3 regions of the Trinickia sp. Z7 genome follow, and region 2 is predicted to be linked to each of the others. Evidence: predicted binding sites of a transcription regulator. Region 2 holds the regulator's gene; each other region holds the start of a gene.

Region 1 (2,265 bases), on a different contig from region 2:
GACGCCGGGGCGGCGCGCGTCGCGCTGACCGCCCGGCGCTGGACGCCCTTTACGCATCACGCGCGGCTTACTCTTCTTCGTCGGCCACTTCGACAGCGCCGCTGCCCACCGGCATCGCGTTGACGCCGAGCGACTCGCGAATGCGGTTTTCGATTTCGCGCGCGATATCGGGATTCTCGCGCAGGAATTCGCGCGCGTTGTCCTTGCCCTGGCCGATTCGTTCGCCGCCGTAGCTATACCAAGCACCGGCCTTGTCGACGATCTTCGCTTGCACGCCAAGATCGATGATTTCGCCTTGGCGCGAAATACCTTCGCCGTAGAGGATGTCGAAGATGGCTTCGCGGAACGGCGGCGATACCTTGTTCTTGACGACCTTGACGCGCGTTTCGTTGCCGATCACTTCGTCGTTCTTCTTGATCGAGCCGATCCGGCGGATATCGAGCCGCACCGACGCGTAGAACTTCAGCGCATTGCCGCCCGTCGTCGTTTCCGGATTGCCGAACATGACGCCGATCTTCATCCGGATTTGGTTGATGAAGATGACGAGGCAGTTCGTGCGCTTGATCGTGCCGGTGAGCTTGCGCAGCGCCTGCGACATCAAGCGGGCTTGCAAGCCCGGCAGCGAATCGCCCATTTCCCCTTCGATTTCCGCCTTCGGCACGAGCGCTGCGACCGAATCGATGACGATCATGTCGATCGAGCCCGAGCGCACCAGGGCATCCGCAATCTCGAGCGCCTGCTCGCCCGTATCGGGTTGAGAGACGAGCAGATCATTGACGTTCACGCCCAGCTTCTGCGCGTATTGAATGTCGAGCGCGTGTTCGGCGTCGATAAACGCCGCCGTGCCGCCGAGCTTTTGCATTTCGGCGATGACCTGCAGCGTCAGCGTGGTCTTGCCCGACGATTCCGGCCCGTAGATTTCGACCACGCGCCCGCGCGGCAGGCCGCCGACGCCCAGGGCGATGTCCAGGCCGAGCGAGCCCGTGGACACAACTTGGATGTCCTCGACCACTTCGCCGGCCCCGAGCCGCATGACCGACCCCTTGCCGAACTGCTTTTCGATCTGTGCGAGCGCCGCGGCAAGCGCCTTGCTCTTTTCAGCCGTCAGTCCAGCCGGGCCTTTCTTGCTTTCTTCCATGAATCGTCCTTTGCTATGATGAGCGGGCGTCTGAGGCGGGCGGGCCGGCGAAGATAGGCTGACGCCACAGGCTTGTGGCGCGCTCGCGAGTACTCGCGACAGATCTTTCCGGCTAGCGCACGAAACGCAGACACTGTATAAAAAAACAGGGTTCTTTGCAAGCCCGATACGGGCGATTTGCGTTGCGGCAACGGAGCAATCAGGCGGCGCCTTGCAAACCGCCCACGTCAGATCTATACAAGACCATCGGAGACAGCGGCCCCACGCCGGCGCGAAAGCACCAGCCGGCCGCACGGCGCACCATGCGAATACTCATTGCCGAAGACGACAGCATACTCGCGGACGGTCTCGTCCGATCACTCCGCCAATCGGGCTATGCGGTCGATCACGTCAAAGGCGGCAGCGAGGCCGATGCCGCCCTGTCGATGCAATCGTTCGACCTATTGATTCTGGACCTCGGCCTGCCGCGCATGTCCGGACTCGAAGTGTTGCGCCGCTTGCGCGCGCGTAATTCGAGCTTGCCCGTGCTGATTCTGACGGCCGCCGACGGCGTCGACGAACGCGTGAAAGGGCTCGACCTGGGCGCCGACGATTACATGGCCAAACCGTTTCATCTGAACGAGCTCGAAGCGCGAGTGCGAGCGCTCACGCGGCGCGGCAGCGGCGGCGGCCCGGCTCTCGTGCGCCATGGCTCGCTCAGTTACGACCAGGTCGGACGGATTGCCTCGGTCAACGACCAAGTGCTCGAACTGTCGGCTCGCGAGTTGGGCGTGCTCGAAGTGCTGCTGCAGCGGATCGGGCGGCTCGTCTCGAAAGAGCAACTCGTCGACCATCTATGCGAGTGGGGCGAAGAGGTCAGCAACAACGCGATCGAGGTCTACGTTCACCGCCTGCGCAAGAAGATCGAGCCGAGCGGCGTGCGCATCATCACCGTGCGCGGCCTCGGCTATTGCTTGGAGAAGCCCGCCTCGACCGGCGCCGGCGGCCCGGCCGCCAGCGCGCAGGAGGTCGCGCGCGTGCTCGCCCCTGCCTCGCCCCCGGCCGAGCCCGCCGCGAACGCCCGACCGAAATAGGCCTGCCGTGGCTTCACCCGTTTCCGCGAACGACGGCGCCGAGCACGCGCCCGG
Region 2 (2,265 bases):
TAACGATTAATCATTTGAGCGTCGCGCTGCTGCACCGCGTCACGCACCCGGCTCAGCACCAGATAGGGCGATGCGTAAACTAAGACGACGAGCACCAGCACCACGATCGCAACGCCCGTCACAACGGCGGCAGCGAGGGGTTTTCGGGTTGCCGTGCGGTTCGCTTGTGTCTTCTCTTGTGTCATAAGGGGTCGGTCTTTGTCGAGGTCCAAGCCTTAGAGACAACGACCGCGCCGAAACGATCCCTAACGAGCGTGGCGAAACCCACGATGGGTTGCATTATGTGGTTGCCGCAGCGCGTTCGTCCGCAATGCACCGGTCGATCATTTTGCAAACGGCGTCGATCGTGCCGACGAGAATGACGCGCGACGCGCCGTGGTAGACCCGCACGGGCGCCCGCCGAGCCGGCTCGGCATGCAATGCGTTGTTGAGCGACACGCGCGCGAACGCCGGTAGCGCGGAAGGTTGCATGCGGGCGCACGGATCCTCCTCGCGTTGATGTGCGGCATTTGCGCGAACCGTCTCGAGCGGCGGGCACGGAATGAGGCTGCGCAAGTGACGCAGGCGGCCGAAAGCGCGAAAAGGCATGAGGCGAGCAAGGCGATCCATGGCGTCTCCTAAGCGTGTGGCGTGTTCAGAGTCAAAATTCGGTGGGGCGGATGAGCCCCACCGCGATGCCTTCGAGCGCGAAATCGGCGCTGCCGGCTTGGACGAAGATGTTCTCGTAATCGGGATTCTCGGCGATCAGTTCGATGCCGTTCGGCCGCCGTTTCAGCCGTTTGACCGTTACATCGTCGCCCAGCCGCGCGACGATGATTTGTCCGTCCTTCGCTTCGCTGCGCTTTTGCACGGCGAGCAAATCCCCATCGAGGATGCCGGCGTCGCGCATCGATAGCCCGCGCACCTTGAGCAGGTAATCGGGCTTACTCGAAAAGAGCGCGGGGTCGCAGGCATAGTGTTGCGCAATGTGTTCCTGGGCGAGGATGGGGCTGCCGGCCGCCACACGCCCGACGAGCGGCAACGACAACTGCATCAACGCCGGATGCGGCAACGACAATTGATGCGGCATGTCCTCGAACGCCAGCAGCCGGATGCCGCGCGATGCCCCGGCGGCCAATTCGATGACGCCTTTGCGCGCGAGCGCCCTCAGATGCTCTTCGGCCGAATTCGCCGAAGAGAAGCCGAGCGCGGCCGCGATCTCCGCCCGCGTGGGCGGAAACCCGCTGTGTTCGATCGATTGCCGGATCAGATCGTAAACCTGCTGTTGCCGTGCGGTAAGTTTGGTCATAGCGCCACTGTATGGATAGACAGTCGCTGTATTTTTATACAGTACTCGCCGGAACACAAGTGCTATGTTGCGACCCCGCAGTGGGCGCTTAGCAGAAAAAGGAATTAAGGAATGATGATTTATTTGTTTTCGGAATAAGCAGGAGTGCATAGACTGGCCGCTCCGAGCCTGCCCGGCCCGGAGCCGGACGTGGCAGGGGGGTGCCGCTGAGCGCCTGAACGCGCGGCCCGAAGTCCTTGGGCGAAGATCGCAACGGTCGTTGGGACGCGGCGGCCGCCGATGATTCTTGCGCCCTCATGTAGGCGTCCTGGGGCGAGCGGTGCGTGAGCGCGACCCGGCCGTTCGCATCGATCGATTACAACACTCGCGCTTTGTCGAAGAGGTCAGCATGAACTTCCAGCAACTACGCTTCGTGCGCGAAGCGGTACGCCGCAACTTGAACCTGACCGAGGTGGCCAACTCCCTTTTCACCTCCCAATCGGGCGTGTCCAAGCAAATCAAGGATTTGGAAGACGAGCTGGGCGTCGATATCTTCGTGCGCCGCGGTAAGCGGCTCACCGGCTTGACCGAGCCAGGCAAAGCCGTGCATCAGTTGATCGAGCGCATGTTGCTCGATGCGGAGAACATGCGCCGCGTCGCGCGGCAATTCGCCGACGAGGACACGGGGCACCTCGTCGTCGCGACGACGCACACTCAGGCGCGCTACGCGTTGCCCAAGGTCGTGCGCGAGTTCACTCAGGTCTTTCCGAAGGTGCAGCTCGCGTTGCGCCAGGGCAACCCGCGGCAAATCGCGCAAATGCTCATCGACGGCGATGCGGACATCGCCATTTCCACCGAGGCGCTCGATCGCTTCGCCGACATCGTCACGTTTCCGTGCTATTCGTGGCATCACGTCGTCGTCGTGCCGAAACACCATCCGCTCGTCGGGCGGGCCGACGTTTCGTTGGAGGAGGTCGCCGAGTACCCCATCATCACTT
Region 3 (2,265 bases), on a different contig from region 2:
GTTCGGACTGAAATAGATCGTGCAATCGGCGCTCAGATGAAAATGAACGTGACTGCGCAGCACGATCGGGCCGGCGCAGTACCAATGACCCGGCGGCACGACCACGCGGCCGCCGCCCTCCCGGTGGCAGGCCTCGATTGCCGCAAGGAAAGCCGACCGAGAATCGGGGGCGCTCGGTGCGGGCGTGTGCTCGGAGCCGGGGCTCGCAGGCGATTTTGCAGTGTTCGTATAAGGCGAAGTTGCAGGCACCACCGCGCATCGTTGTGCGCCGTACGCCGTTACATCGTAATCACGCGGGCGAAACAGCCGCTCGGAGACGTGTGCCAACGAAGCGGCGATGCGCGCCGCCGCGCCCCCTTCGCCCCAGATCGAATCATGCCCCGCGCGCGCTGCGACCTCGCTTGTCGCGCTTTCCGCCGCTCGGGCGAAGCGTAATGGGCCGCCCAGCACTGCGCTAGCGAGCAACGCGCTGCTCGTGCCGATGAAACGACGCCGATTTTGGCCGTGGTGGTCCCTTGGGGACGGCGTGGAGTTAACGCTGTGGCGCTTTGGCATGGCACTCCTTCGTATCTAGTGGGATGGGGTGACGCGAACGCAGACGATTTTCACCAGTCATCGTACAACCTGGAAAAGTGTACGCCGCAAAATCTCCCTATCTCCGCTCTCGTATACCCGATATGGGATGGAGAAACTCGGGTCCGCCAGCTTGGTGCTGTATTTGGTTGTCATACAACTTGCGTGCGACCATAGGCCATGAGTTCGCCGCCCCATTGCGGTCGCGGTCAGGACGAGGGCGACCGGCTTGGTCGCGCCGACTGCCTTGGCAGCGTCGAGAATTGCACCCCGATGAGAGGTCGCGTGGTGAGGGGAAGGTCGCTATCGCTTGACGTACTGTATGGGCATACAGTAAAAAGAAGCGATCTCAACCCGGGCGTGCCCGTGAAGCGGCTGACGCCATTCGCTGCGAACGGCCCTATTTTTTGGCGGGCGAGTCGATACGATGGACGATCGCGACACCGAATATCTCGTTGCCCCGCCGCAGCCCCTGAAGGGGCGCGGCGCGGTGACGAACTTGCAAGGACGCTTCGAACGCGATCAGCGGGAGGCGGTGGACGACGGCTGGGCGCCGGATGCCGAAGACGGTGCGCTGCCTGCGCTCAGGACGCAGGTATTCGAGGAAAACGCGAAAAGCATCCTGACGCGTAACGTTTCGCCCGATATCCCCTTCAGCGTCTCCTTGAACCCGTATCGCGGGTGCGAGCACGGATGCATTTACTGCTTCGCGCGCCCCACGCACAGTTATCTCGGTCTATCACCGGGGCTCGATTTCGAGAGTCGCATCTACGCGAAGGTCAATGCCCCCGAGTTGTTGCGGCGCGAACTGACCAAGAACGCTTATGTGCCCGAGCCGATTGCCCTGGGGGTGAATACCGACGCTTATCAACCCGTCGAGCGCGAACTGCGCCTGACGCGGCGCGTGATCGAAGTGCTGCACGACTGCGGGCATCCGTTTGCGGCGATAACCAAGTCGTCGTTGATCGAGCGAGACATCGATTTGCTCGCGCCGATGGCCGCGCGCGGTCTGGTGATGGCGGCGGTCACGATTACGACGCTCGACGCCGACATAGCGCGCACGCTGGAGCCGCGTGCAGCAACGCCGATGCGGCGCCTGCGCACCATTCGCGAACTGAGTGCGGCGGGTATTCCCGTCGGCGTCAGTATCGCGCCGGTGATCCCTTTCGTGACGGAGCCCGACCTCGAGCGCGTGTTGGAAGCTTGCGCGCAGGCCGGGGCGACGAGCGCCAGCTACATCGTTCTGCGTCTGCCGTGGGAAGTCGCGCCGCTTTTCAAAGATTGGTTGGCCGCGCACTTTCCGCAACGTGCCGAGCGGGTTATGGCTCGCGTGCGCGACATGCGGGGCGGCAAGGATTACGACGCGTCGTTCGGGCGGCGCATGAAAGGCGAGGGCGCATGGGCGGATTTGCTCCGCCAGCGTTTCGAAAAAGCCGTGAAACGGCTCGGCCTCAACCCGCGCCGGCACGGCATTCTCGATATGTCACACTTCCGGCGGCCTATCATCGTCCGGCCGTCGAGCCCGCAGATGAGCCTCTTTTGACGCTGGCGCGCTACCCTTTGGCGCCTCAACGCGACAGTGAATTGACCACGCTGCTTTGCGACTCGAAATAGGTTTGAAACGTCACGGCGAGCCCGCTCATGAGCAGGAAGGCCCCGATCAGCAGTGAAAATATCACGACGAAGATCACA

What was found. The regulator LexA, encoded in region 2, represses DNA repair genes until DNA is damaged. The targets are predictions, from matches to a motif close to ACTGTATNNNNATACAGT.
Region 1: a site for LexA is predicted at 1,271-1,288, ahead of recA (recombinase RecA). Genes of this name have one in related genera too.
Region 3: a site for LexA is predicted at 891-908, ahead of QQS38_RS04080 (PA0069 family radical SAM protein). Genes of this name have one in related genera too.

The regions. Positions count from the first base shown of each region.
Region 1 covers NZ_JAUEQW010000011.1:185,995-188,259, forward strand. The annotation lists gene recA (recombinase RecA) at 68-1,138, opposite strand; gene QQS38_RS19135 (response regulator) at 1,441-2,211, shown strand; gene QQS38_RS19140 (sensor histidine kinase N-terminal domain-containing protein) at 2,219-2,265, shown strand, end outside.
Region 2 covers NZ_JAUEQW010000007.1:144,214-146,478, reverse strand. The annotation lists gene QQS38_RS14630 (DUF2939 domain-containing protein) at 1-185, opposite strand, end outside; gene QQS38_RS14625 (hypothetical protein) at 280-609, opposite strand; gene lexA (transcriptional repressor LexA) at 641-1,288, opposite strand; gene QQS38_RS14615 (CysB family HTH-type transcriptional regulator) at 1,677-2,265, shown strand, end outside.
Region 3 covers NZ_JAUEQW010000001.1:915,839-918,103, reverse strand. The annotation lists gene QQS38_RS04085 (glycoside hydrolase family 28 protein) at 1-555, opposite strand, end outside; gene QQS38_RS04080 (PA0069 family radical SAM protein) at 1,001-2,116, shown strand; gene QQS38_RS04075 (NINE protein) at 2,142-2,265, opposite strand, start outside.